Regions from separate parts of the Paenibacillus vulneris genome, predicted to be linked through region 2. Evidence: a T-box and tRNA genes for the amino acid it is inferred to sense, from the RefSeq annotation. Region 2 holds a T-box; the other holds one or more tRNA genes.
The links. A T-box is a leader RNA that pairs with one kind of tRNA and senses whether it is charged. The one in region 2 lies ahead of ABEA66_RS19225 (glutamate--tRNA ligase family protein), so its partner is inferred to be a tRNA-Glu.

Region 1 (14,868 bases), on a different contig from region 2:
AAGGACTCGTAGCCCTCTTCGGTAGCAAGCTTCTTCAAAGCGCCTTTAGCTTGGTCTGTCGTTGCGTAGATACGCTTGCGCGCAGCTTCTTTGCCGTACTTTTTCTCCAGCAGTTCGCGGAAAATACGGAAGGCAATCGCAGGCTCCGTCGTCGTACCCGATTTGGAGATCACGTTAACGGAAATATCCTTGCCTTCGAGCAGCTGCAGCAAATGCGTGACATAAGTGGAGCTGATGTTGTTTCCGACGAAATACACTTCAGGCGTTTTACGCTTGTCCTTCGGCAAAAGGTTATAGAAGGAGTGGGACAGCATCTCGATCGCTGCGCGGGCCCCTAGGTAAGAACCGCCGATACCGATAACGACAAGGGCGTCGGAGTCGGATTGAATTTGCTTAGCCGCTTTTTGAATGCGGGCAAACTCTTCTTTATCGTAATTAACCGGAAGATCGATCCATCCCAAATAATCGTTTCCTGCACCGGTTTTGTTATGTAATTGCTCATGGGCCAGCTTGATCGGCTCCGCAAGATAATCAACTTCATGCTGTTGAATGAAAGATAAAGCTTTACTGTAATCAAAAGAAAACTTGGCGCTCATTCGGATTCATCCTCCTTGAATTTGGCTTTCTATTCTTTCAATTAGAATACTGTACTTCGCAAAGGAAAAGCAAGCGACGCATTCACACTGATACTGGTAAAATGCTACAATGGACACAGAGGTGATTCGATGAAAAGGATTGGATTTATCGGATTAGGAACTATGGGTAAGCCCATGGCGGCCAATCTATTGAAAAAGGGCTACGACGTTGTCGTGTACAACCGAAGCTCGGAAAAAGCGGCTGAGCTCGTATCGCTTGGAGCACGCACGGCATCAACACCGTCCGCCGCGGCTCTGGACACGGATGTTGTCGTATTGATGCTGAGCAACGATGCCGTCGTACTCGAAGCGGTCCTTGGCGAACAAGGAATCATCCATGGGGTGTCGGCCGGACAAACGGTCATTGACTGCAGCACGGTATCTCCCGATACCAGCAAGCGCATCGCGGGCGAGCTTCTCGGACGAGCCGTCGATTTTCTCGATGCTCCCGTAACCGGCAGCAAGCCCGCCGCGGAAAGCGGTACGCTTGTCTTCATGATCGGCGGCGAGCAGGCTGTGCTGGAGCGGCAGCGTCCCGTATTTGAAGCCATGGGCTCCAAAATCGTCTACATGGGTCCTACCGGGTCCGGCTCTTACGCCAAGCTGGCGCATAATACGATGGTCGGCATTAACGCGCTCGGGCTGGTCGAAGGCCTATCCATCGTGACCAAGGCGGGCCTGGATGCAGAGCAGTTTCTGCAAATCGTATTTGCAGGCAGCGGCAACAGCAAGCAGGCGGAGCTCAAGGGCGGCAAAATCATCAACCGCGACTTCAGCAATCAGTTCTCGCTTCAGCTGATGCTCAAGGATCTGCTGCTGGCTAACGAGGTCACCAACCGCTTCCAGATGCCTTCTCCAATGCTCAAGGCAGCGGCAGGCATATTCCAGATGGGGCTCAGCAAAGGACTCGGCGAGGCTGATCTGTGCTCTGTAGCTCAAGTCTACGAGGACTGGATGCAGCAGCAGATCGGCAAGGCATCCCCCGTGGTGGAGGAGCGCCGCAGATCAAGCCGGGTGCAGCTGAACATTCCTCTGCATCTATCCGTTCATCAGTGGGAGCAGGAAGGCGCCTTTACCGGTCAAACGATCCCGGGCATCCTGTACGACTTGTCCGAGAACGGACTGCAAATCATCTCCCAGTTCCCGCTGGCCGAGGACATGTTTGTCGTCATTCACTTCCCTAAGGAGGCGTCTCTGCCGCCAGTAACCGGACGAGTCATCCGCATCGAGAGTGACAATAACGGCTCCTTCCGTTACGGCTGCCTGCTCTCCGGACTGGCTCCTTTTGACAGGCTGCAGTTGGAGACCTATATTGCCAGTCACTTGAACCAACAATAAGAGATTGGTTCTGCCGGGCTGCAATGTGAATCATCGAAGCTTTTTTCATCCATCGGCGCTCCCCTAAGGATCCGAGCTTTTCTCGACAATAGGAATGTCCTTCACTACGATCATGCTTTAGTGAATTAAACCTCCTGCCGGGAGAAAAAATACCCTGCTGCAATGCATCCTCCTTGGAGTTGCTTGGCGGCAGGGTATTTCTCATTCCATCATCCGTTACAGCTGCCTGGACTACTCTGCAATATAAGAGCAGCAATAGTCAGTCGGTGTTTTCACCTGCAGCTTGAACTTCGAATTCGCAGGAACGGTGAACTCCCCTGTGCCTTGGATATGAAGCCATTCGCTTGCTCCTGGAAGCAGAACCTCCAGCTCGCCGGCTTGGATCTCCATGATTTCCTTAGCATCCGTTCCGAATTCGTACTCCCCTGGAAGCATAACCCCCAGCGTCTTCTTAGTTCCATCCGCGAACAGTACGGTACGGCTGGTTACTTTACCATCGAAGTAAAAGTTCGCTTTTTTCAATACGGTCACATTCTCGAATTGGGACATGGTTCGCTTATCTCCTTTGGAAGCAAGACCGGGCTGATCAGCCCGGTCTACTGGTATTCTTTTATTTCAAAAGCTGCTTCACGCGGGCAACTACGTTCTCCACGGTAAAGCCGTATTCCTTAATAACTACAGGACCTGGTGCGGAAGCTCCGAAACGGTCGATGCCAAGAACGCTGCCTTGCTCGCCTACATAGCGCTCCCAGCCGAAGGAATGACCCATCTCCACTGCAAGACGAGCTTTCACTTCCGGCAAAATAACGGAGTCCTTGTATTCTTGGGATTGCTTGTCGAACAGCTCCCAGCTTGGCATGCTGATAACGCGAACTTGTACGCCTTCTTCAGCCAATTGCTTCTGAGCAGCTACTGCAAGCTGTACTTCCGTACCGGTAGCGATAATTTGCGCTTGAGGCTTGCCGTTAGCCGCATCGGACAGAACGTACGCACCACGGCTCAAGCTAGCTGTCGCTTGCTCTGTGCCTTCCAGCTTAGGAGCAGCTTGGCGGGAGAAGATGAGAGCTACAGGGCCTTTTTTGTTCTCAACCGCATAACGCCATGCTGCAGCCGTCTCATCGCCGTCTGCCGGACGAATCACGGTAACGCCAGGAATGACGCGCAAAGCGGCCAATTGCTCGATTGGCTCATGAGTAGGGCCGTCTTCGCCGACACCGATACTGTCATGAGTAAATACATAAATTGCAGGTACGCCCATGATGGCAGCCAAGCGAACAGCCGGACGCAAGTAGTCGGAGAAGACGAAGAACGTACCGCCGAATACTTTCAGACCGCCATGCAGCAGCATACCGTTCACTGCAGCGCCCATACCGAACTCGCGCACGCCGAAGTAAATGTTTTGTCCGCTGTAATCTTTGTGTGTCATCACGCCAAGATCTTTCATATGCGTCATGGTGGAGGACTCCAGGTCCGCAGAGCCGCCTACAAGAGATTTTACGTTCTTAGCGATAGCATTCAGCACGATACCGGAAGCGGTACGAGTTCCCTTTTCCGCAGGAGCGGCAGCAGGAATGTCTTTATCCCAGCCTTCAGGAAGGTCGCCGTTAACAGCTGTTTCGAACTGCTTGGCAAGCTCAGGATATGCCTTAGCGTACTCAGCAAACATTTGCTGCCATGCAGCATTCGTTTCGATACCTTTTTGCTTTACAGCGGCAAAGTGAGAGCGTACTTCTTCAGGCACGTAGAAGTGTTGATCCTCAGGCCAGCCGTAAGCTTTCTTGGTTAGAGCCACTTCGTCTACGCCAAGCGGAGAACCGTGAGGACCAACGTGACCGCCTTTTCCTGCTTTGTTCGGGCTGCCGTAGCCGATGACGGTTTTTACTTCGATCAGCGTAGGACGCTCGTCTTTCTTAGCTTCCTGGATCGCTTTGTCGATCGCGTTCAGATCGTTGCCGTCTTCGACGCGAAGCACTTGCCAGCCATAGCCTTCAAAGCGTTTGGTCGCGCTCTCGGAGAAGGACAGGCTCAGCTCGCCATCCAGGGAAATGTCGTTCGAATCATATAATACGACCAATTTGCCCAGCTTCATATGTCCTGCAAGCGAAGCCGATTCGGAAGAAATCCCTTCCATCAAGTCTCCGTCGCCGCAAATGACATACGTATAGTGGTCAATGATATTGAATTTATCTTTATTGTAAACTGAAGCCAGATGTGCCTCAGCGATAGCCATACCTACTGCCATACCAAAGCCTTGTCCCAATGGGCCTGTCGTTGCGTCAACACCTGGGGTATGTCCAACTTCAGGGTGACCCGGGGTTTTGCTTCCCCACATACGGAACTGCTTCAGCTCTTCCATAGGCAGATCATAACCGCTAAGATGAAGCAAGCTGTACAGCAGCATGGAGCCATGGCCGGCGGACAGAACGAAACGGTCGCGGTTAATCCAGGTCGGATTGTCCGGATTATGGTTCATTACTTTCGCAAACAGCTCATAACCCATAGGCGCTGCGCCCATCGGCATTCCCGGATGCCCGGATTTTGCTTTCTCGATGGCATCGATGGATAGTGTACGGATCGTGTCAATGGACAATTGCTCGATCGTTTTATTCATTACTGTCATGAAAAAAAACCTCCTACTTATTTTAGTGAAAGCGGCAATTCCGGACGCTGCTCGGCATAATCGGCAGAATGTACGGAAATGAACGCCATTGTTAACGTGTGCATGATCAATTGCACGGAAACTCACTGGCACCATTTTACCATTGTCCGTATCGGTTTGCCAGCTTAAACCTGAATTAGATAGAAAAAATTCATACGGAAATTGTGACGGACACTAGAGGAATTTGTTTTAATCTGGCGAATATGTAGTATTCTGTGGATGAATGAATCCTGTTTACTTGGAGTGGTAGAAGTCAATTATGGATCTGTTATTGGAGCTTGCCAAGACGCGTCAAACCTATCGGAAGATGCTGAATTTATACTGGATTACCATCCTGTTCACCGTGGTTCTGGAATACCTGATTCACCGCTTGGATCCTTCCGGAGGCGAGAAATCGATCTTAAGCCCGCTGGTCCTCCAGGCGATCGGATTAGCAGCCGTGACCGGTACGTCGGAGATGCTTTACAGGTATCGCAAATTACAAAGCGATGATTTAATGATTATTACCGGCATCATCTTCGCCTCATCGATCATCTATTTGAACCCTAACATCGGCATTGTACCTGCAATCTACATTTTTCCCATCCTAACATCCGTACTATCCTTCAACAAGAAGCGAATTGTGATAGCCCTTTCCTTGATACTCATTTGTTTTGCCGCCATGTATGCCATCACTCCCGAGCTGCGTATCTCCATGAAGCCTATCCATATTATCGGTACTTTATTTTTGTACATCGGCGTCACGATCATTGCCATGAACATTTCGAATAGCGGCATTGAGCTGCTGAACAATCTGAAGAACGCGACCGAGACGAAGCAGGAGCTGCTGGTCAAGACGATTATTATGGACAAGCTGTCCAAGATGGATGCATTGACCGATTTGTACAACCATAAGACCTTCCACGAGTACTTGGAAAAGCTGATTGAGCAGAACGAACGGAATCATCTGTCGCTCCAGCTGGCTATTATCGATATCGATAATTTCAAAAAAATTAACGATACGTACGGTCATTGGGTAGGTGACATTATGCTGCAGCGGGTGGCCAACATCATTAAAGAGACCGTTACGCCGAATGATTTTGTGGCGCGTTATGGGGGTGAGGAATTCGCGGTTATCTTCACGGAGAAAACGATGGAGCAATCGTTCCGCATTGCCGAACAAATCCGCCATAAGCTGTCCGTCACGCTGCAGCCCGAGCTCGATTCACAAGCGGTTACCCTAAGCATCGGGCTTCATGATTACAAGACAGGCGAAGGCAAGGAAGCGCTCTTCAAGGGTGCTGACGCCTCGCTCTACTCCGCCAAACGAACCGGCAAAAATAAAACGGTCATTCAGGCGCTCATCGGCGACCATAAAGGTGCTTGAGCGGCGGCTTGGAGGCAAAATATCCGCACAAAGCGGGGCGCAATTTATACACACTGCATTTGAAAAAAAAGAGACTGAGCGTCATGGGAATGACGGCTTCAGTCTCTTTCGATTTCTATTAATTAAATACAACGGTTTTGTTGCCGTGAATGATCACTCGATCCTCAACATGCCAGGATACGGCACGCGCAAGAACGATCCGCTCGATATGGCGTCCGATGCGCTTGAGGTCGTCTACGTTATGGCGATGGCTTACACGCTGCACGTCCTGCTCGATGATCGGGCCTCCGTCCAGCTCTTCCGTTACATAGTGTGCGGTAGCGCCGATAATTTTCACGCCGCGGTTATAGGCCTGCGCATAAGGCTTGCCGCCCACAAACGCCGGAAGGAACGAGTGATGGATATTGATGATCCGGTTAGGGAAATGCTCGATAAACTTCGGTGTAATGATCTGCATATACCGCGCCAGAACAACCGCATCCACCTTGCCCACCACAAGCTCCAGCTGCCGGCGCTCGGCCTCTGCCTTCGTTGTCGGTGTCACCGGAATGTGGTGATAAGGAATATCGAACGATTCGACCAGGCTCCGCATGTCATCATGGTTACTGATAACCATGGCAATATCGGCTTCCAGATCTCCCGCCTGCCACTGCCACAAGAGCTCCAGCAAAGCGTGATCCTCCTTCGATACGAACACGGCTAGACGCTTCTTGCGGCTGGCGCGGGTAATGCTCCATTGCATCTGGAACTGTTCCGCAACCGCTGCAAAATCCTCTTTGAGCTTCTCTCTGCGGTCATCCAGATTATCCAGGTCGAACTCGATGCGGATGAAGAACATGCCGCCTTCCGGGTCCATCGTATATTGGTCCGATTGTACGATATTCGCACCTTGTTCATGTAAAAAGCGGGATACCGCCGCGACGATTCCCGGCTGATCCGGGCAGGAAACTAGCATTCTGGCGCGGTTCTTCAAATCATCCCGCTGGGCTTTTGGCAAAACATTCGGTGTCATGATACAAACTACTCCTTCGTTATTTCAAAATTTCCGTTACAGCTGAAATACTTTTTGGCCTGCAAACCACGCCGTCAAGCGCTGGTTAATTTGCTCTTCCGATAATTCCGGCAGCACGCGATGCTCGGCAACCAGATCGTACAGGCGCTCCATCGGCTCGCGGCCGTCCTCTTTTTTGGCTTTGGCATCCGTTTTGAGCACTTCCCATACATTCAGTACATAATCGCGCGGATTGATGTCCTGCTTGTTGAAGAAATGCGCGAGCCGTTCAACATCCTCCAGGAAATTGGAGCCGAACCGCTGTTCGACCGTACCGCTCAGCAGAGCGATCTCCGCTTCGTACATCGGACGCTGCAGCTTGTCCTCTTTTCCGATCCATGGGGTTTCCAGAATCAGCGGCAAATGAGTCAGCTTCTCGTGATGAACTACATTGTTCATCGCCTCAAACCCGATCCAGCCGGCTCCGACAGGAGCATGACGGTCTTTGCCCGCGCCTTTCGGATTTTTACTGTCGTTCAAGTGAACGACTTTGATCCGGTCAAGTCCGACCACTTTATCAAAATGCTCCAGCACCCCGTCCAGATCATTGATAATGTCATAGCCAGCATCATGAACGTGGCAGGTGTCCAGGCAGACAGATAATCTATCATTATTCTCTACCTTGTCAATGATGGCGGCGAGCTCTTCAAAGCTGCGGCCCAATTCCGTTCCTTTGCCCGCCATCGTCTCCAGGGCGATTTGCACGTTCGTATCCTGAACCCCGGCCAGCACCTCGTTCAATCCTTGAGCGATCCGTGCGATCCCGTATTCCGCATCCTTGTCTGTGTAAGCTCCGGGATGAAGCACAATTTGCTTCACGCCCAAATAATCCGTCCGGCGAATCTCTTCCTGCAAAAAACGAACCGCCAGCTCGTAGGTATCATCTTTATAAGAGCCCAGATTAATAATATAAGGGGCATGAACGATGATCTCTCCGATGCCATGCTTGTCCATCAAGGCTTTGCCTTCATCAATATATTGCGATTCTATCGGCTTACGGCGCGTATTTTGAGGCGCCCCCGTGTATATCATGAATGTAGATGATCCGTAAGAGACAGCTTCCTCCGCCGCATTCAGCAGCCCTTTGTCTGAAAACGATACGTGAGAACCGATTTTTACCATCGTATTCCTCATCTCCTTTTTTTCGCACTCACTCTATTTTACTAGGATTGACTCTTATCCACAAGGCTACTTTTGGATATCGCCAAAGTAAGGTATAATAAGGATGAGGTGACAATAATCATGAATTCGGGTTTTATGTATTTTATCTTCTTCTGGGTTTTTGTGCTTCTCTTCTTTATGTCGATAGGCGGCTATTTTATGTTCCGCAAGTTTCTGAAGGTGCTGCCTAAAGCGGACGGCAAGTCCAAGCTGGATTGGCAAAACCATTATGTCGAAGCCTCCCGCCACCTATGGACAGAGGAAGCCAAGGACTTTCTTGATATGCTGGTCGATCCTGTACCGGCCCCGTTCCGGGACATTGCCCGCCATTCCATTGCCGCCAAAATCGGGGAGGTCGCTCTGGAGGACAAAGCCGACCGGATTACGCAGGAGCATTGTCTCCGCGGCTATATTCTGGCCACTCCGAGACGCGATTACAAAAGCTTAACCTCTTATCTCGACAAAAAACAAATCGACTATAGCGCATTAAAGCATCTTCTTCAATGATACAGCAAAGGCTCCCGCCGGATGGCGGAAGCCTTTTTTCGTTGCTATGGATGGATGACCTCAGGATGAGGTCTTCTTACTTCTTACTTCTTCTTGCCGGGTTTAACAGGCTCCGGCTTCTCCTTATCCAGCTTCACCGTCAAGGTGACCGGAGTGCCTGCGATTTTCAGCGGATTTGGTTTCAGCTGGGTTGTACGGAAGCCTACCAGCTTGACTCCTTCCACCGATATCGTTTTGGGCAGCTCCTTCTGTGTCAGATGAGCAATTTTTCCGTCCAGAATGAGGTACAAATCGACCTCATCGTCCGTTTTCATATCGACGGTCAAATATCGATTGTCCTTAGGCAAAATAGCCGCTTCAATCTCGCCGTTCTTTAGATTTTTTTGCAGCACGCCCTTATCGTCGAAGTAATCGCGAACATTGACGATAGAATCATTCGACCAGCTTGCCCCGTTATTGCCGCCGATAATGGATCCCCCTGTATCCCAGTCCGGATACAAAGCCGACGTGTCAGGGTTGTAAATGCCGGAATTGGGGCCGCTGCCCGCTCCGGTTGAGCCTCCCGAGCCGGAACCTTCCAGTTCAATCGTGGAATAGTCGCCCAGCCAGTAGTTTTTGTTTAAATAATTGTATATCCTGTTCAAAATCGTTACCGCCTCGGCACGGGTTACCTTATCCATCGGACGGAAATACCCCAGCTCATTGGCCGTCATGATGCCGGAAACCTGTAAGCTCGCCAGACTGCTCGCCTGGGCATTGGAGAAAGCATCCGTACCGAAGGTGCAGTCGCTCTTTCCTGTTCCCATCATGAGTATGGGCAGGACGCTGTTCGTCTGCAGCAAGGCCATGCCGGATGCGTCCAGGCGGCCATCCGATTTGGCGGCATCGTCATACTTCGCCTTCTCCTCGAACATTTTGATCGGAATATCTTTATATTCCGATACTACGGAGCATACGTCATTCGGGCTCATGCGCCGATCGATCATCCGCGTGTCAAAGAAGGAGTACAGCATATCCGCAAGCTGGAGCCGTGTCAGCTGGGCATCCGGGCGAAAGGTTAGCTCCCCCGTATTCGTTAATCCGAAAACGCCCCAGTTAAACGTTTGGTTGTAAATCTCCGAAATCGGCTTATACGCCCAATGCTGCGGAGATACGTCGGAAAATCCTTCAACCTTTTGCAATCCTGTTGCATATAAATTAGGCCGGTATTTATCGAACAAACGGTATACCATGGTTGTCCATTCGGCTTTGCTGATCGTTTGGTTCGGTTTGAACGTTCCGTCCGGATATCCGGTCAATACTTGCTTTTGCGCCATCAAATAAATGGAATTGACAGCCCAGCCGTTTGCTTGCGCGCTGACATCGCTGAATTGAACCTCTGCCTTGGCCGGCATCGGGGGCAATGCAAGCCCTATCACCGTCAACCATAACAAACAAGTATAGCGGAAGCCTCGTTTCTTTTTCATTGCATACCCTCCAATCCTCTCTACTTATATCGGTTATTGCCGCCTATTTTGTTAATCCATAGAAAAAAAAGACGGCCCCAAAAGAGCCGTCACATTCCAAGTCATGATGATAAATTCCGTCGAAGCCATTCCAAGATGAGCGACCGCGCTATGGTTGGTTTATGCCTTTAGACCTTCAAATCCAGACTTTGTCCCAAATAGGGATGCTGAGCCGCAGCGAAGCCCTGCAACAGCGCATTCACCTGCTCAGTCTGCATATCGGCCGATTTTTTCAACATGGCAATCCCTACGGATTGCTTCAATGCGCTTGCGCTCAGTGCCATGGATGCCGAGCCTATACTTCCTACGTCCATTGTTCGCGGCCCCCTTTCTGTTCGATTTGGACACGATAGCATCCTCTTCTATTATCGGATACTAAAGTCCTAATCTTTAGAAACGGTTTGCTTTCCGTTTGCGGAAAACAAGTCGAGCCAAACCGATTACGATCGCTGCCAGCACTACGCCGATAGAATCCACCATCACGTCAATAGCGTGGCCGGTTCTCCCCGGAACGAAGGTTTGATGCCATTCATCCGAAGCCGCGTACAAAATCGAAAAGACCGCGCCTATACCAATAGAAGGCAAAGGCTTGTACGGCCTTGACAGCAAGGTCATTACGCTAAAAAAGCAGAGGATCGCAAACTCCGTGACATGACCGCCCTTACGGATAAAAAATTCGATAAAATCATACGGCTTCGTCCAGGTGACCAAGCCTCCGTCGTAATAAAACTCCACGTGAGGAATCCAATGAAGCAACGTTTCATAGGGAAGCCACTCGGCCAGCATCGGGCGAATATCCTGCTCTGCATAGGTTTGGGCCGATTTGACAAATATAAGCACGACCCAAAAGCAGGTAAGCGCCAGCCACACCCAAAACGTCCACCGCTTTGCAACTCGAATATGAATCACTCCTATCCGCAAATAAAATAGGTCTGGTTGTTCATATGCGGGGAAAGAACCCCACAAAGTCGGGCCTTGGTTACAAAGCTGATTCAGGTACATTGCGGAAGCCCCGAGATGAAATCAATTGTATGCATTAAAAAAATCCCTTGTTTCCAAGGGATTGTAACGTTCGGATAATAATGCGGTTGAGAGGACTCGAACCTCCACGAGCGTACGCCCACCACCCCCTCAAGATGGCGTGTCTGCCATTCCACCACAACCGCAAGTTAATACTATGAGGGATAAAACATGAGCCATGAAGGACTCGAACCTTCGACACCCTGATTAAAAGTCAGGTGCTCTACCAACTGAGCTAATGGCTCTAATCAAGGCATGCTATTCAATTCGATAACCTTCGAAAAGAATGGTGACCCGTAGGGGATTCGAACCCCTGTTACCTCCGTGAAAGGGAGGTGTCTTAACCCCTTGACCAACGGGCCTCGTTATGCATGTTCTTGGTTGCCTTTTTGACGACAAAAGTTATTATATCTGAATGTCTCGAAATTGACAAGCCTTTTCTTAAAATAATATTTTCGTCTTCAAAAGAATTGTATGATATGCTTTGTACAACGAGGTGAACGTAAAAATGATGATCGTACGCTGTCCGGGTACGGATCATGTGTCGGAGGAAGCCATCCGGCCCTTAACTCCGCATGAGACCGTCTGGATTCATTTGTCCAAGCCGGAGCCCGCCGAAGTCAAGCGCGTACTTGTAGAGATGTTCCACTGCCACCCTCTCGCCGTGGAGGATGCCATCAAGCTGAATCAGCGGCCCAAGATGGACCGGTATAAGGACCATATCTTTCTTACTTTTTTCGCTATTACCGATAAACGATTGGCTCCTGTGGAGATCGGCATTGTCATAGGCGCTAATTATATCGTGACCATATGCAAAAAGCAGCTTAAACTGTTCGAACTGCTGCGGCAGCAATTATTAGCAGTGAAAGAGCTCGCTGATCATCCAGGAGATATTCTGCACCGTTTGCTCGATCTGTGCGTAGATGAATATACCGAAATCACGAATCGGATCGAGGATCAAATGGACGAGCTGGAGCGCAAAATATTCGAGAATCCTTATCTCAAGGTGTCTCATGAGGTGTTTCACCTAAAACGGGCGATGCACCTGTTTCGGCGTATCGCTCTGGAGGAAAGAGCCATCGTGGGATCGATCAGCCACCAGACGTTTCCTTATACCCGTCAGGAAACCGACGCTTATTTCGTCGATATCTGCGACCATATCTCACGGGTGCTGGATTCCCTGGACATGTTCAAGGAATCGTTTACGGCTCTGCTTGAGCTTCAAGTGAATATGAAATCGGACCGGATGAATCAAATCATCAAGACGCTGACGATCGTCAGCTCCATCTTTTTGCCGCTGACCTTCATCGCGGGGGTGTACGGCATGAATTTCAAAAATATCCCCGAGCTAAGCTGGGATTGGGGCTACGCCTATGTCTGGGGAGTCATGATTGGGGTCAGCCTGCTCTTGTGGCTCGTTTTTAAGTGGAAACGATGGATTTAAGAAATACAGGATTACTCAACATCCAGGAAACAGGTGATAGTGTTGCAGACGTTTTTTTTCATCCTGCTGGGTTTTCTGGACGTTATAGCCACTCTCGCGCTCATGTTCAAAACGTTCCGGTGGCCCTTCTGGGAATATTGGCCCCAATTGACAATCATCGGGCTGGTATTATCGATCGTTTCTTATTTGAACCGGATGGTGCTGGATATCCCAAGCTATGATCTGGCCATCCAGTTTGTTTTATGTGTCCTTCTATTGAGATTTCTGGTTAAAGTCAGTCTTGTCCATGCCATTGATGTCTCTGCCATCGGGTATCTCGGCTTTAACGGTATCGTGCTGCTCGTCTATTTCGGCTTGCTGCGATCGGGAATCGTGACCGTTGATGACGGGCAGCAGTCCGCTAACTGGGGAACCTTCATCATCCAGGTATCCGGCGAGCTTGCTGCATTTTTGACGGCCTATCTTCTGTACTATTGTCATTACGGCTTTTCCTTCATCATGAGGCCGCCGCATAATTTGTACTATACCCGTCAATTATCGGGGTTCAAAAAAATAAAAGCCATCGTCAATACGATTGGCATTCTAACCATCTTTGTCTCCGTGTACTGGATTATGAATTATCATGAATCCATCTACATTCTGCTGCTGATCATAGTGGTATCTCTGGCCATACTCGTTTACTTGTCGTATAAGCGGGATCTTCAGGATTGATAGCCGTTCTTTTTTCAATACGCGTGCGGCCTACAGGGAGGATTTTGGAGCTATGGGTTTGCGGTCATGCGCAGTTCTACTCCATTGGGGGATTGCAGGAAAGGATGCTTTTGCAGCCTTCCCTCCCCGGCAGGGGCTGGTCATGTACATGGTCAGAAAAAAGAAAGAACCGTCCAAACGGACGGTTCTTTCTTTTACGGAGAGAGAGGGATTCGAACCCTCGCACCGCTTACGCAGTCTAACCCCTTAGCAGAGGGTCCCCTTATAGCCACTTGGGTATCTCTCCAAAGCTATGGCTCCCCGAACAGGACTCGAACCTGTGACAACTCGATTAACAGTCGAGTGCTCTACCAACTGAGCTATCAGGGAATACATTTTTAAATTTATCATGAATTTTATTTGAAGTCAAGCGTATGCAATTTCAATTTCCCCCTGCATTTTCCACATGCATATTTGCGCGGGTCCAGCTTTCTTTTGCGCATATACTCCGTCTTGCAAGCCGTGCAAACCAGCTTGTACCGGTACGGCTCACGCCGTTTGGCTGTGGGCAGGGATCTGCAGAACCTGGTTCCGCCTACCTGCTTCAGCAGCGCCTTAAAGTCCGCATCCCGGTGCTGGTATCCCCTGTTCAGCAAATGCAGATGATAATGACATAGCTCATGCTTGATGATTTTCTCGACGTCTTCCTTCCCGAATTGCTCCAGCTGATGCGAGCTGATCTCAATATCATGGGACTTTATAAAATAGCGGCCTCCCGTCGAAGTCAGCCTGCGGTTGAATCGCGCTTGATGCAGAAACGGACGGCCGAACGATTCCAAAGAAATTTGCTCCACCCACTCCTGCAGCTGCTGGTCATTCACACTTGTCCACCCACGTTTCTTTCGCTATTCTCACTTGAATTGTAACCGCATCATAGGCTACACTGTCAAGTAGATAGTTTATCCATCGGATAGTTAGAGCAGCAAAAGCACGAGAGGAGTCCTTATTCATGTCCAAAATGAAATACGCCGTTCTGCAGCTGGGCACAGCCATCGAATTTGTCGAGCTGCCCGCTTCCCACATGTACCAATTAACGGCATTAAATTTACGTCTCCATAAAGAATTAGAAAAACTGACCGCATCCAATGTACCTTCCCTTCCTAAGGTTATTGCCGAATGCGACGGCTTGGATATCGTGAATCCGGAATACAAGCTGCATCACGGTCTGGACTACATTAACCAGCTGGAGAAAGCCTTCTCCTCCATCAATGAACAAGCCTACCCGCTGATTTCCCTGCTGACCGAAATTCGCGCACTGCAGGCTCAGCTGGAACAGTGGTACGAGGACGAAGAAGAACTCGCCGATTAGGACCTGCACCTATCAGCCCACCCAGCCATATGCTATACCATAAGAACGAAGGCGCATAACGGAAGGGCGGGAAGGGGCTGATTCATATGCCGCAATGGCTTTGCAATCAATTAATGCGGGCAT
Region 2 (14,868 bases):
TTCCGAGAACAACAGCGGCCGGAGGGGGATACCCCACCGGGGTCAAAGCGATTTTTCCGATTTCCAGGTTTCCCAACAAAACGAAAGAGCCCAACAGGGCTCTTTCTCATAAGTAGAACCAGGCTTATTGCAGCCGGTAATCGTCAATTTTGCCGCCGTCCTCCCATACCTCCAGGAACAGGGCGTCGCAGTCGTCGAAATCCGCCGTCGTCAAAGCTAAAGCCTGTTCTTCGTCCGTTCCGACGAAGACATTATCCATTTGTTCTTCACGCATAGCAATAACAATATATATTTTCATACTTGTGCCCTCCAACAATACCGATATCTGCGCATTATAACATAAGGGGGCGGGAGGAACGCAAGCGTCAGGCTTTCTCGGTTACAGTTGGTCAGGGAGAGCAGTCAATAGAGAGCTTGCCAGCTCGGCGATACGCCGATTCGCGTCTCCCGTATATCTCCCGCCATGATAGCAAATTACGGTTTCAATGTCGTAATCCTTGAGCTTGCCTAAGGACTGAATGGCTTGTTCCATATCGTGGGTCTGTTCGGGTGAAGGGCCGTATAGTTCGCCTTCTGCCACCACCAGGGCGTCACCGGCAATCAATGTCCGGGTTGGCTCATGATAGAGGCTGATATGACCCGGGGTGTGACCCGGCGTACCGATGACAATGATGCCGCCGCCATAAGGCAGCTTTTCCCCGTCCACAACCGTACGGCCCACGTTAGCTTTGGGGGGATTTACTAATATAGCCTTCAAGCCCTGCCGCCATTCCAACGGCACTTCCTTTGGCAGGCTGTCGATTCGGGCGATGGCTTCATCCGTTATTTTGATGAGTCTGCGGTCACCTTGAATGTAAGGCTTCTCAAGCTCGTGAGCTATAACCTCGACGGATGGGCCTGATGCTTGTACCAATTCCGGCAAATTGCCGATATGATCCAAATCCTGGTGGGTAATGAGGATAGCCGTCAGCTTTTCGGGAGTGATACCGGCTTGAGCCAAAGCTTCCTGTAACGCCTTCATCTGCCGGGGGTAGCCAGTATCCACCAGCATGGCCGAATCTCCATCTCGCAAGAGTGTGGGATAGACCCAGTCCGTTGTTCCCATAACTTCTGCGGACAATGGTAACATGTAGAGCATAGTGCTTTCCTGCATGATGATCCCTCCTGTTTCCGTAATCATTTTGTATCATACGGCAAAAGGGTTATAAAATCAACATAAAACTTAATCATAACATATTTATAACAAAATGTCAAATGTAAATTATTTATAGGTATATCTCATATTATATAAAAAGTTTATGGGAATAAATTTGTAAAGATAGGAGTCCATAGAGTTGACGACACCAGAGGAATATGGTAATTTGAATTAATATTTTCAGAATATTGAAACGACGATGAAGAGGAAGAGTAGTGAGCCGCTCGAATGTCAGAGAGCCCATGCCGGTGGAAATTGGGTATTCGATGCTGACGAAAGAAGCCTTGGAGGATCGGACTGAAAGACGTGGAGTAAGTCCGGCGGGTCTTCCCGTTACAGAAGAAGCGCCCTGCTGTATGAGAGCGCTGGTAAGCGGGTTGCTTTGCAACCAATATAGGTGGTACCACGGAAGCTTGGCCTTTCGTCCTTAGTGGATGAAAGGCTTTTTGGCGTCTATCAGAAGCTTTAGGAAAGGAAGATGAAGCATGCAGCAATCACAGCTATCTGCTCTATTATTCCCCCATGTGCATCTCAAGCCTCAAGATATTATTGACCGGTATGACCGAAGGAAGCTGCAGCCGGAGGCTATGGTCACAAGATTCGCGCCGAGCCCTACCGGCTTCTTGACGATAGGCGGCTTGTACGCTACCTTTATCTCCGAGAGGCTGGCGCACCAGAGCGGAGGTGTTTTTTACCTTCGGATAGAAGATACGGACAAGAAGCGCGAGGTCGAAGGAAGTCTCGAACGAATCATTGAAGCCTTAGACTATTTCGGAATTCGCTATGATGAAGGAGTTACGGCCTCCGGTGAAGAAATGGGAGAGTACGGACCGTATCGACAGAGCGCCCGGGCTGAGTTGTATCAGGTGTTTATCAAGGACCTTGTCGAAAGGGACCTTGCCTATCCTTGCTTCTGCGATGCAGCTGCCCTGCAGGACATTCGAAACACTCAGCAGTCCCGTAACGAAATGACCGGGTATTACGGCAAATGGGCGGTTCACCGCGGCTTCACGCCGGAACAAGTAAAAGAGGAGCTGTCCAAAGGCCGGCCGTTCGTCATCCGTCTGAAATCTCCCGGCTCCTTCGACCGCATAATTCGCTATACCGATCTGGCCTTGTATAATCCTGGGGATGAGAGGGAAGCTTGGTTCGGCAAAATGAAGCGGGTGGCGGAGCAGTACGGTTTTGCCCAAGATGCGAAGACATACAAGAAGCAGCCGGGATGCTTTAAAGGCCATGTTGGGGATGTTGCGATGGTTTTAAGGCTGGCGATGACCCATCGGACTCAAACACCCGATCTGTATGATATTATGCAGGTTATGGGCGAGGACAGAGTACGCAGGCGCTTCAGTTTTTTTGCTAATGAGGATGGAAATGAGTAAGGGAAGCCGGGCACCATTAACGTTCTTGATAGGGGGATTGGCGGCGTGCCTTGCTGTCGCATTGACGGTGTATTTTGTGCTAAGACCTTCCGACATAGAGAAGATCAATAGGCAAATCGATGTGGACGGCCTTCAGCTGCTTATGTCCAGGGCGGACGTGGAGAAGCGGATGGGTAGCTCGGCATCCTTGGAGCAAGGCTTCGGCGGCTATGCCTTACAGTATGCGGATAAGCAGATCAGGGTTGAATTCCCGGACGGGGACCGTTACAGGGACAAGGCCGCGGCGATAGAAACGGACAATCCGCATTACTCCATCCTTGGAATTCGGGCAGGCGATCCCGCCGATAAGCTGGAGCGGCAGGCCAAGGCGTTTTCCTTTAAGCAAAGCCGTAGCGATCCCCCATATTTTGTATGGGGAAGATTTTATCTTATTGTGCACTATAATGAAGATCCCGATGGGGGCAAGACCGTTCGAAGCCTGCGGATAGGAATAGAAGATCCCGGCCGAAGGAAGAAAGTGTTCTAGGAACGCCCGGCAGGATGAGGAACGTGGTTCGGTCTTGTCCCAATCGGAATCAGGAAAAGAGGAGTAGGATTCATGGGAACTGAAATTGAAAAGAAATATTTATTGGAGTCTTTTCCTGAAGCCATTCTGCAGAACAAGGAGTTGAAGCTGATATCCACCCAACATATTTACCAGACTTATCTGGCTTTTTCGGATAAAGAAGAGATACGGGTAAGGCAGCTGGTTGATCACGACGGAACGTCGACATTCACTCATACGTTCAAATCAGGGCATGGCATGGTACGCCAAGAGATCGAATATCCTATATCCGAGGAGATATACCGGCAGCTTCTGGGCAATACGCAGCTCGTTCCGTTGGAAAAGGTCCGCACTACCGTCGAGCATCAGGGACATAAGTACGAAATCGACGAGTATAAGCAGATCGATCTGCTTGTGGTGGAGGTGGAATTTGCCGACGAGAGCGCGGCTTATTCGTTCCAGCCTCCGGCATGGTTTGGAAGAGAACTGGGACAAGAGGAAGAGTTTCGGAATAAGACGCTGTGGATAGGACTACAGACACAAAATGATCGCATTTAAATTTCCCGTATGGGGTTGATAAACTTCCTTATCTGTATAATAATAAATAAGCTATAAATCGAATGATTACAGGGAGAAAAGGATTCAAAATGCCAACGACAACAACTACTACAGAAGAACAAACTCAGGAAACGGAATTACAGCAGGTTGAAATTTGGAAATGTAAAGACGCGGCGTGCAAAGCCTGGATTCGCAAAGAGTTCGTGACCGAAGAGCATCCAGCCTGCCCATTGTGCAAAGGCGGCATGGTTCGCAGCTATAAGCATGTGCCGGTAGTAAAGAAAAAAGGAAACAAAAAATTCATCGTTGGTAAACGAAGACTGTAGAAACCGATATCGCTCGAATCCTGGGCGTATATTATTGATGATAAAGGGGCTGCTGGGAGATACCGGCAGCTTTTTTGTTTGCTTTAAGCAAGCTGAATGATATTGTTCGATTTTGTAAAAGAAGTGTTCATTCCTCTCATTTTCGCAGCCGGATAGCTCTTTTATACTTGGAGGTATGAAATGGAGTTATTTTATGTATAAAGGGTGAGCTGCTATGAATACTCAAACAACACATTCTCCTGGCCGGCAACTTCCGCACAGACGTAAACCCTTCAAGACCAAGGGCCGATGGGAATCCCCGATAGCCGGATATTTGTTCATTTCTCCTTGGCTGCTAGGCTTCCTGCTCCTCACGCTGTGGCCGATGGCGCAATCCGTCTATTACTCTTTCACCAAATTCACGCTGCTGGATGTCCCGGAATGGGTAGGGACGAGAAACTACGAACGTATATTTGCTGATGACGATACGTTTCGCCAATCGCTTAAGGTGACGCTCCTATTCGTTGTCCTGTCCGTACCGGTCAAGCTGTTTACGGCGCTTATGGTCGCCATACTGCTTAACAAGAAGATTAAAGGGATTTCGATATACCGCACGTTGATTTATTTGCCGTCGCTCATTGGAAGCAGCATAGCCGTAGCGGTCTTATGGAAAAATATTTGGGGCATCGACGGCTTCATCAATAAGCTGTTAAGCGTGTTCGGAATCAAAGGAATCAGCTGGATCAGCACGCCGGGTACGGCATTGGGTACGTTAATTCTGCTCGTTGTATGGCAGTTCGGTTCGTCGATGGTCATCTTCCTTGCCGGCTTGAAGCAGGTCCCGACAGAATTATATGAAGCGTCCGCGGTAGACGGGGCCTCCAAGATAAGGCAGTTTTTCCGTATTACGCTGCCTATGCTGTCACCGGTTTTGCTGTTTAATCTGGTGCTGCAGACGATCGGATCGTTTCAGATGTTCACTCAGGCTTTTATTATTACGAAAGGCGGTCCTGTGAACTCGACCTATATGTATGCGCTTTACCTATATGACCGTGCCTTTTCGCGATATGACATGGGGTATGCCTCGGCTCTGGCTTGGATCCTGCTTGTTATTATCGGCTTAGCTACAGCCATCATTTTTGCCTCATCCCGATACTGGGTATTTTATGAGACGGAAGCGGGGAAAAAATAATGAACAGCACATTGCGTCGTTCTCTTCAATCGCATGTCCTACTAGTAATATTCAGTCTGATCATGGTGTACCCCATTTTATGGTGGGTAGGGGCCGCCTTTAAATCCAATGCTGAGATGAGCTCGCCTTCGCTGTTTCCGAAGGAATGGCTGTGGAGCAACTTTACGGAAGGCTGGACGGCGATTCCCAAATTCACGTTTACGCAATTTTATGTGAATACCTTTGAGCTGATTATCGGAGTGCTCGTTACCTCCGTTCTATCGTGCAGCTTGGTTGCTTTTGGCTTCGCCAGGCTGGATTTTCCGTTAAAAAACTTCTGGTTCAGCGTCCTGCTTGTCACGCTGATGCTCCCCACCCAGGTAACGCTGGTTCCCCAGTACATTATGTTTAATACATGGGGATGGGTCAATTCGTACTTGCCGTTTTATGTCCCGCATGCATTAGCTGGGGGGATTGGCGGACCGTTCTTTATTTTCCTGCTGGTCCAGTTTATCCGCGCATTGCCCAAGGAGCTCGACGAATCGGCCAAAATGGACGGCTGCAGCTGGTTCGGCATTTATTGGCGCATCGTGATGCCGCTGACCAAGCCCGCTCTCGTCACAGTGATGATATACTGCTTTTTATGGAATTGGGACGATTTCTTCGGTCAGCTGCTTTACATCAATTCGTTGGATAAATACACGGTAGGTCTGGCCCTGAAGCTGTTTGTTGACAGCCAGTCCGCACTGCCTTGGGGACAACTGCTCGCGATGTCTCTCGTGTCCATCCTTCCTTCGGTCGTTCTTTTTTTCATGGCCCAAAAGCACTTTGTAGAGGGCATTGCGTCCGGTGCAGTGAAAGGGTAAAATAGGTCTACCCAGCTTCATACATTGAATTAAGCTGCACATGGTGGCAGCTTTTTTGCTTCCTTTATGATAGCGTTTTCTATCAGGCTGGCCGAAAGAGCTATATAGAATAAAACAGATGCCGCATGAGGGAGTTGACCGTTCTGAATCTGTTTAAGAAAGTGCGAATAGACCGTCTGTTTTTTAGCAGCTTTGCTGTTTTTATTACCGCGCTGCTGCTTATTTTCACCTGGATCAGCTACAGTTTCACCTCACGTGAGCTGGCAGAGAATACGTCGTTCTATCAGCAGGATTTGCTGGGAGAGCTGAACAAGCAGCTCGATATCCAGCTGAGGTCCATTGAACAAATGTCCCTGGCCGCGTCCCGCAATATCGATACGATAGGCTTCGATCCTTTGGAGAAGGATTCCTTCGAGAGGCTCCGGCGCAAGAAGGACCTGCTCAATATGCTTGCCAATATTACGTATAGTACGACCATGGTGCAGTCAATATATTTGTATACGGATACGCCGGAGCTGACCGACTCTCAAGCGCCTGTCCGGTTTCTTGATCTTCGCGGCATCAAGGAAGAAAGCTGGTACCCGGAAATCCAGAAGAATGATTTCACGTGGATTGCCGATCATATGATACAGACGAATACGGGACCTCAGCATTTTATCGGCTTTGCCCGCAAGGTGTACAACAACTCCGGCAAATATTACGGACTGCTTGTGCTTAATATCAAGGCCTCGGCCATTGAGCAGCTCGTGCGCGGCGAGACCGAGGGGCGAAGCCGGATCCTGCTGGATGCGGGAGGCAAGACGATATCGTCCATCGGTAATCCGGTATTAAGCGAATCGGAGCTCGCTTCGATCCGGGCGGAGAGGAACAAATCTGGCAGTGTCCGCCTTCCGGCGGCGGAAGGAAGGGAGGATGTGCTGCTCGTCTGGAACAAGACCCGTTCCGATTGGATGCTTGTTGAGACGACGCCCTGGAGCAGCATCGTGACGGGAAGCGTCCGGCTGGCGTATGTTTTGATTACGGTAGGGTTATCGGCTATTTTTATCGCCTCGTTCTTTACTTTATTTTTATCCCGGCAGTTCACGAAGCCGATCCGTCACTTGCTTGCCGTTATGGGAGGTGTGCCTGCGAGCACGTCCATATCGAATTTGCCGACGGATTATACCAATGAATTCGGCAATATGTTCAACGGCTACCGAAGGCAAATGGAGCGGATCGAGGAGCTGCTGGAATCGTTGAAGGAGCAGCATAAACGGCAGCGGGAGGCGGAGATTCATGCGCTGCAGGCCATGATCAATCCGCACTTCTTATACAATACACTGGATCAGCTGAACTGGCTCGCCATCGAATCCGGCCAGGAGAAAATAAGCGAGATTTTATCCCTGATGGGCAAGATGTTCCGCATCGGACTGTCCAACGGGGAAACAATGATTCCCGTGACGGATGAGCTGCTGCATGCCGATTGTTATTTGCAAATTCAGAAGGTACGCTGGGGAGAACGGTTATCTTATACCATCCATGTAGATGAGGAGGTTAAGTCACTTCTTATTCCCCGTATGACGCTGCAGCCATTTATTGAGAACGCCATTATTCACGGCTTTCACGGAAGACGATCCGGCCATATTGCTATATATGGATTGCTCAGGGATCAGCATGTAGAATTTCGGATAGAGGATAACGGCGCCGGCCTGCGGGACGATTGGAATACCCGGAAGAAAAGAAAAACAGGCGGCTACGGAATAAGGAACGTTAAGGACCGAATAGACGCCTTCTGGGGAGCCCCGTACGGGGTCAAGCTTGAAAACAGGGAGCAGGAAGGGACGAGGGTAACCATTATACTGCCTGTAACGGTGAATCGGCAGGAAGAGGTGGAGAGATACGATGTGGAAGGTTCTCATTGTGGATGATGATTTTCAAGTGCTCGAAGGGATGCGCAAAGCGATCCCTTGGGAGCAGCTGGATGCGGAATGGGTCGGGGAGGCGATGGACGGTGAAGAAGGCTTGGCCGCCATCAGAGCAGCCAAACCCGATATTGTCATCACGGATATTTATATGCCCGTCATGAACGGCCTGGAGATGATCGAGCAGCTGCGGAACGAGCAATTCGCCGGAGAAATTCTTATATTGAGCGGCTATTCCGATTTCCAATATGCCCGTCAAGCCTTGCGCTTGCAGGTTACCGACTATCTATCCAAGCCGATCACGGTCGCAGAGCTTCGTACGGTGATGGAGAGGGTCATTAAGGAGCTGGAAGCCAAGGAATGGAAGAAGCTGGAGCAGGAGGAAATCAGGCGGAGATTGAGGCTGTACGAGCCGTTTGTGCAGAAGGAATGGCTCAAGTCTGTCGTAACAGGCACGTTCGACCGCGAGCTGGCCGATGAGAGCCTGAGGCTGTCCGATAAAGCCTATTGGACTCACCGTAACCATGTTGTCATAGGAATCGAGCTGATGAGCACCCTAAGGATATCCAATGTCTCACTGACCGACTGGAGCTTGTTCCGCTTCGCGGTAGCGAACATTATTAGGGAGCTGCTCGCTGAGGAATGGCCGGAAGCAGAATTCGTCGAGCTGCACAGCCACCATGCCGCTATTGTATGTCATGTGATGCCGGAAACCGCGGCGGAAGAAGCGCTTCTTAAGCTGCACGGCATCGGAGAAAGAATCAGGCAGTGCATCAGGGAATACCTCAAGCTGGAAGTAAGAATAGGCTTTGGGGGATTAAAACACAGCTGGAAGGAAATGGCGAATTCTACCGAAGAGGCATTTCTGGATCTTCTCAGGCAGACGATCTCTGCGAAGCAGCCCATGGATAGCGATTCCGGCGGCAGGGAGATTGGTATCCGGCCGGTGAAGTTTTATCAGGAGCTGGCGGAGGCAATCGTCTACTCCAAGGAAGAAACGACGGACCGGATTATCGAAGGCTATGTCCGCCAGCTGAAGGACATGCAGGGACTGACGCCCGCTTATGTGCAGTATTTGTGCAAGGAGCTGTGGACGATATTCGCGTATTCCTTATACAACACGGGCATCGTGCTGGACGAATTGTTTGAGGCAAGCCCGGTAACCGAGGAAATAGCGGGAATCGGAACGGCCGATGAGCTGGAGCAGTGGCTGAAGGGCAAAATCCGGATTATCGTATCGAGCCGGGGCTGGACGGAGAACTCCCGCCATAAGGATGCCGTCGACTTTATGATTCATTATGCTCACAGCCGCTATGCCGAAGACATCAATCTGGAGGACTTGTCCAAGCAACTGTATTTATCCCGCAACTATTTGAATCAAATATTTAAAAAGGCTACCGGGGAAACGTTCACCAACTATGTGATCCGGGTAAGAATGGAGAAGGCCAGGGCGCTTCTGATAGAAGGAAAGCTGATGATTTACGAGATTTCCGAGAAGGTCGGCTACAAAAACGTCCCTTATTTCAGCTCCATCTTCAAAAAATATTATGGCATGAATCCGAGCGAGGTCGGAAAAAAGCCATTGTGATGAAAAGTGATAGAAATGTGTTCATTACTCTTATTTTTCTGGCTTCCTGTCGTTTATATAATGATACTTGTGAGATATAACCTGCTGAAGACGGGAAGGGGACATGGTATATGAAAAAGCAGATGCAATCCTGGGGTTTGATGTCATTAGCGGCACTGATTGCGGTAGGTGTCTCGGGGTGCGGAGCGGCAACGGACAGCAGACCGGGCGGCAGTACAGGAGCGGCTCCTGCGGGAACGGACAGCAAGCCGATCAAGCTGCGCATAGTTTGGTGGGGCTCGCAGGCTAGACATGACGCAACATTAAAGGCGCTCGACGCCTACACGAAAAAGCATCCCAATATCACGTTCGAGCCGGAGTTTTCCGGATTTGACGGCTATGCGGATAAATTGGCGACTCAGGCTGCTGCGAAGAACGCCCCTGACATTATTCAAATGGACCCGGCCTGGCTTGCCGAATATGCAGGAAGAAATCAGCTTGCGGATCTTTCGAAAGGAATTGAAACCGGGGATGTCGACAAATCGCTGCTAGACTCCGGCAAATATAAAGACAAATTGTATGCGATTCCATTAGGCAACAACGCAACGGGAATGGTGTTCAACAAAAATACGGTCGATAAGCTGGGCATCAAGCCGCCTGCCAACGGGTGGACATGGGAGCAATATTTTCAATTCGGAAAGGATGCCAAAGCGAAGCTTGATAAAGACAAGTATGTGCTGATGGATTATACCTCGGACTATACGATGTATTCGGCTTACCAGATCAGCCAAGGCAAAGGCTATCCGATTACAGCGGACGGCAAATTTAACATAGACAAGGAAACCTACTTGTCCTATGTCAATAAATATACGGAGCTGAGAAAAGAAGGCGTGGTTCCGCCGGCTGAAATCGCAAGCACGGACAAGGAATCCGATGCGAAGCTGGATTTGATGAACAACGACACGGTCCTGATGAAGCGCAGCTTTGCCGCGTTATTCCCGGGCTATGACGGCGTGAAGCCGGACACTTATACGCTGGTGACACAGCCTAAAGGGACTCAGTCCAGCGGCTGGCTGAAGCCTTCCATGTTCTGGTCCATTAGCGCGGATTCCAAGTATGTGGAAGAGTCCAAGAAATTCATCGATTGGTTTATTAACGATAAAGAAGCGGCGGATATATTGACTACGACGAGGGGAGTGCCCGTATCCAAAAAGATTCTGGACTATTTGACCCCTAAGCTGACGGCCGCAGACAAGCTGCAGATCGAGCTCATCAAGAGCGTATCACCAGATGCGCAGCCGTTTAATCCGGGCGCCAAGGGCTGGAGCAACTATACGGCTAAGGATTTCAAGGATATCGGCGAGAAGGTTATGTTCGGTAAAACAACGCCGGAGGCCGCCTATGACGAGCTGGTGAAGAAGGCAAAAGATTATCAATAATAATAGAGCGGGGTCCTTATCTGCATTAGCAGGAAAAGGGCTCCGCTTTTTTTGGCAGTCCGTTAGAAGGAAGGATGAAACGGATTTATTTTTCAAGCCCCGGTTCTTCGTAGTATATTGAAAATAGAACCTAAGAGTTTGGAGGATTCCTATGAACGCTAAACAGCTTGCGGGCGAAAAAGCCGTTGAATATGTCAAAGATGGAATGCTTGTAGGGCTTGGTACCGGTTCAACCGTGTACTGGTCTATTCTAAAGCTAGGCAAGCTGGTGAAGCACGGGCTGGATATTAAAGGGGTACCCACCTCTAAAAGCACTGAAAAGCTGGCCATTGAGCTAGGGATTCCTATAGTAGATCTGTCTTCTGTCGATCAAATAGATTTGACCGTTGACGGCGCTGATGAAGCGAATCCGAATTTTGAGCTGATAAAAGGCGGCGGAGGCGCCTTATTGCGTGAGAAAATGGTCGCCTCCGTCTCCAAGCGGCTCGTTATTGTGATGGACGAAACCAAATTCGTGACGAATTTAGGCCGATTCCCGTTACCGGTTGAGATTGTGCCTTTCGGCTGGGAAATGACTTGTAAGCAGATTAATTCGTTGGGCTGCAAGCCTGCTTTACGAATGGCAAATAATACCCCGTTTATTACGGATAACGGGAACTATATAGCGGATTGCCATTTTGAGAGCATACAGGACGCCAGCAAGCTGAATCATACATTGAATATGATTCCCGGAGTTGTTGAGAATGGTCTTTTTGTTCAAATGGCGGATACCCTTGTGATTGGCCGTACTGATGGCCATGTCGATATCCTGCTTAAATAAATTATATCCGAACAAAATTGGTCTCCGGTATTTGTTCTTTGACGATAGCAGAGACTAAGGGAAAATAAAGAAGACAACTCTCCTTTCAGTTGCATGAGCAGCTGCATCGGGAGTTGTCTTTTTTGTCATACAGAATGATGAAAATCGCAGGCGATCAAAACGACTTAAATACCGAATCGGCGGATATGCTCCGAGAGCTGCTCCTGAATCAAGATGTCTTTTTGCTTGCTGCCGATAAGATCATAATGAGGATACTCGTCACGATGATGAATATAATCCGGGTTCAACCCGTTTTTGATGCACCAGCTTCTCAATTCCGCCAAATCGGAGCAGCCTACCTTGGTCACGGTCTTGATTTCCGGAAAGCGGGGTTCATACCAATAATGGGTCAAAAAGGCAATTTGGCCTTCAGCCACGCGTCTCTTCCAATCGTTCAGTTCATCTCTTGTTATACCGAAAGCCATATTTGTACCTCCTTGCAGGCTAATTTTTGAAAGTCTCTTTAACGTGGTTTAATCTATGGAGCGTCTTGATGAGCGCTCTTGAATCCGTTGAAACAGCCATATACTTAAGGCAAGCAGCGACCCGCTGGCCAAATAACCGCCGATAACATCGCTTGGATAATGTACGCCCAAATAAATCCGGCTAACCCCGATCATAACGATCATGACGGCGCTCCCGAGTACCAGCAGGAATCTGCCCCGCGGGGTAGGGATATGTCTCCATAGGAGGAAGGACAACGCACTGTACAGCGTAAAGGCAGCCATGGAATGGCCGCTCGGAAAGCTGTAGCCGGTCGCTTCCGCTATGCGGTGGATTGTCGGCCGAGCCCGGTGAAAGAGCAGCTTCAGCAGCTCGTTCAGCATCCAGGAGCTCAGCAGCAGCGTAAGGAAAAAGACCAGCTCTCTGCGGTGTCCTAGTACGACGTATAAATAAATGGAGATAAGGACGGTAAGGACGGTTGCCGGGGCTCCTGCTCCAATGAAGCTGAAGGATAGCATGACCGGTGTCAAAGCAGGAGATTCCAGCCCCTGAACGTAGGATATGACCGTCTGGTCAAATTGCGCGATTCTGTGATCGCTGATGAGTGCGGCGACCAAGCCGAACCCTCCGGCGCATAGTAAACAGATTAGCAAGGCTCGCGCCAGCAGCCACGGAAGAAGATGTCTCAAAAGATAGATGCCTCCTGGTAAGGGTCTGGTGTTCTTTTTATTATGCATGAGCGGACTGAATTTAGCCAATGTCTTCTGCTTGCCGCGATAGAACCCGACCCGCACTGAAACCGGGTGTTCTTATGCTGATGAAGATAATTTTAATAAAATGATTGAAAAAATCAAAAATATGATTTAAAATTTCATTATTAAGATGAGAGGGGTAATAAAATGACGACTTTCGGTCAATATACGTATCCGGAAATAAGCGCTCAAGCGGAAGCATTACAAGCAGCATGGGATCAACTTGGCAAGCAGCAGGACTGGATCGATAAGTATTTGCTGAACCCACAGTTTGACGAAATTATTTTTATCGGTTCCGGTTCTTCCTACTACCAAGCTTTATCAATGGCTTCTACCTGCCGTTCCTGGCTTGGCAAAAGTTCGACGGCTTATCCGTCTTCCGAATTGTTCTTATTCCGTGAGCAAACAGCTCCCGCACACCGCAATTATTTGGTTATCGGCGTTTCCCGCTCTGGCGAATCGACAGAAGTTATTCTTGCCCTGGATTCGGTCAAAGACCTTTCTTACATTACGGTGGCCGGCATTACATGCTATGAGAACAGCAAAATGGCGCAGCTTGCCGAATGTCTAGTATCCCCGCTAGGGAAAGAAACAAGCACGGTTATGACGAAATCCTTCATGAGCATGACATTTATGATGCAGGCCGCTATTGCCAAAGCATCCGGTCAGGAGAATTTGGTCCGCGAAATGGAGCAGGTGATCGCACTCGATGCGGCTCTGGTCCCCAAAGCAGATTCCTTCGTTCAAACGCTGCTGAAGGAGAACTCTTTCAATAAATTCATCTATCTCGGCATGGGAACCAGCTACGGTATCGCTTTGGAAGCCTGCCTGAAAATTAAGGAAATGTCCTACGTATGGACGGAAGCATACGGAACGCTGGAGTTCCGCCATGGTCCAAAATCCGTTGTCGAGCCGGGAACTCTGGTATGTGTGATGGTTTCGGAAAAAGCTCGCTCTTACGAGCTCAAGGTAGCTCAAGAAATGCAGGCATACGGTGCATTCGTCCTTCTGCTTACGGCGAAGCAGGGTGAGGATACGGCGTTTGCCGATGCGGTGGTTGAAATCGGCGGAGAGACCCTGTCGGATGATGCGCGCAGCGTCCTGTATTTGCCGACACTTCAGTATTTGGGCTATTACACAGCCTTGAAACGCAATGTGAATCCGGATGAGCCGCGCAACCTGACTCAGGTCGTTATTATTTAATTGGAGGTCAAACCCCTATGCCATTAGTATCGTCGACACCCCTGTTGGAAGCAGCGAGAGCGAACGGTTATGCCGTTGGTGCTTTTAACGTTCATACCCTGGAAATGCTGCAGGCCGTAGTTGAAGCGGCAGAGGAGACGCAATCTCCGTTAATATTGCAATCCACCGTCGGTACGGTGAAGCACTTGGGAGCCGATTATATTGCGGCAGCGGCCAGAACCGCCGCAGATCGGGCCAGCGTGCCGATCGCGCTGCATTTGGATCACTGCACCGAGTTTGATGTGCTGGTGCAATGTATTCGTGCGGGCTACACCTCGGTCATGATTGATGCCTCTATGCATCCTTTTGAAGAGAATGTGAGACAAACCCTGCGTGTGGTTGAAATTGCGAAGGCTGCGGGCATTAATGTCGAGGCGGAATTAGGCAAAGTCGGTGGCGTCGAGGATGATATCGTCGTAGCCGAGCATGAAGCTTTAATGGCCGACCCGGAGGAATGTGTCCGATTTGTCGAGTTGACAGGTGTCCAGACCTTGGCACCCGCTATCGGTACGGCACACGGGATCTACAAAGGTGAGCCGAAAATCGATTTTGACCGCATTCATCGCATCGCCCAGAAGGTACCGGTTCCGCTGGTGCTGCACGGCGGCTCCGGCATTCCCGAGGAGCAGGTGAAACGCAGCGT

Region 1: it encodes a tRNA-Glu, which carries the amino acid that the T-box ahead of ABEA66_RS19225 (glutamate--tRNA ligase family protein) is inferred to sense. The anticodon was not compared.

The regions. Positions count from the first base shown of each region.
Region 1 is NZ_BAABJG010000002.1:156,468-171,335, reverse strand. It holds gene ABEA66_RS01230 (glucose-6-phosphate isomerase) at 1-596, opposite strand, end outside; gene ABEA66_RS01225 (NAD(P)-binding domain-containing protein) at 726-1,973, shown strand; gene ppnP (pyrimidine/purine nucleoside phosphorylase) at 2,205-2,522, opposite strand; gene tkt (transketolase) at 2,584-4,593, opposite strand; gene ABEA66_RS01210 (GGDEF domain-containing protein) at 4,892-5,998, shown strand; gene purU (formyltetrahydrofolate deformylase) at 6,117-7,010, opposite strand; gene ABEA66_RS01200 (deoxyribonuclease IV) at 7,047-8,171, opposite strand; gene ABEA66_RS01195 (DUF2621 family protein) at 8,292-8,717, shown strand; gene ABEA66_RS01190 (S-layer homology domain-containing protein) at 8,801-10,183, opposite strand; gene ABEA66_RS01185 (YjfB family protein) at 10,351-10,536, opposite strand; gene ABEA66_RS01180 (VanZ family protein) at 10,613-11,092, opposite strand; tRNA gene ABEA66_RS01175 (tRNA-Leu) at 11,306-11,388, opposite strand; tRNA gene ABEA66_RS01170 (tRNA-Lys) at 11,415-11,487, opposite strand; tRNA gene ABEA66_RS01165 (tRNA-Glu) at 11,530-11,604, opposite strand; gene corA (magnesium/cobalt transporter CorA) at 11,751-12,686, shown strand; gene ABEA66_RS01155 (hypothetical protein) at 12,726-13,397, shown strand; tRNA gene ABEA66_RS01150 (tRNA-Ser) at 13,595-13,683, opposite strand; tRNA gene ABEA66_RS01145 (tRNA-Asn) at 13,691-13,766, opposite strand; gene ABEA66_RS01140 (SprT family protein) at 13,793-14,257, opposite strand; gene ABEA66_RS01135 (hydrolase/acyltransferase) at 14,386-14,745, shown strand; gene cmpA (cortex morphogenetic protein CmpA) at 14,832-14,868, shown strand, end outside.
Region 2 is NZ_BAABJG010000021.1:174,285-189,152, reverse strand. It holds gene ABEA66_RS19235 (hypothetical protein) at 125-298, opposite strand; gene ABEA66_RS19230 (MBL fold metallo-hydrolase) at 380-1,153, opposite strand; T-box leader at 1,386-1,627, shown strand; gene ABEA66_RS19225 (glutamate--tRNA ligase family protein) at 1,681-2,577, shown strand; gene ABEA66_RS19220 (hypothetical protein) at 2,570-3,103, shown strand; gene ABEA66_RS19215 (CYTH domain-containing protein) at 3,176-3,679, shown strand; gene ABEA66_RS19210 (cold-inducible protein YdjO-related protein) at 3,769-4,005, shown strand; gene ABEA66_RS19205 (carbohydrate ABC transporter permease) at 4,220-5,176, shown strand; gene ABEA66_RS19200 (carbohydrate ABC transporter permease) at 5,176-6,021, shown strand; gene ABEA66_RS19195 (cache domain-containing sensor histidine kinase) at 6,147-7,928, shown strand; gene ABEA66_RS19190 (response regulator transcription factor) at 7,903-9,510, shown strand; gene ABEA66_RS19185 (ABC transporter substrate-binding protein) at 9,621-10,928, shown strand; gene rpiA (ribose-5-phosphate isomerase RpiA) at 11,080-11,748, shown strand; gene ABEA66_RS19175 (hypothetical protein) at 11,913-12,212, opposite strand; gene ABEA66_RS19170 (phosphatase PAP2 family protein) at 12,261-12,920, opposite strand; gene ABEA66_RS19165 (SIS domain-containing protein) at 13,131-14,186, shown strand; gene fba (class II fructose-1,6-bisphosphate aldolase) at 14,204-14,868, shown strand, end outside.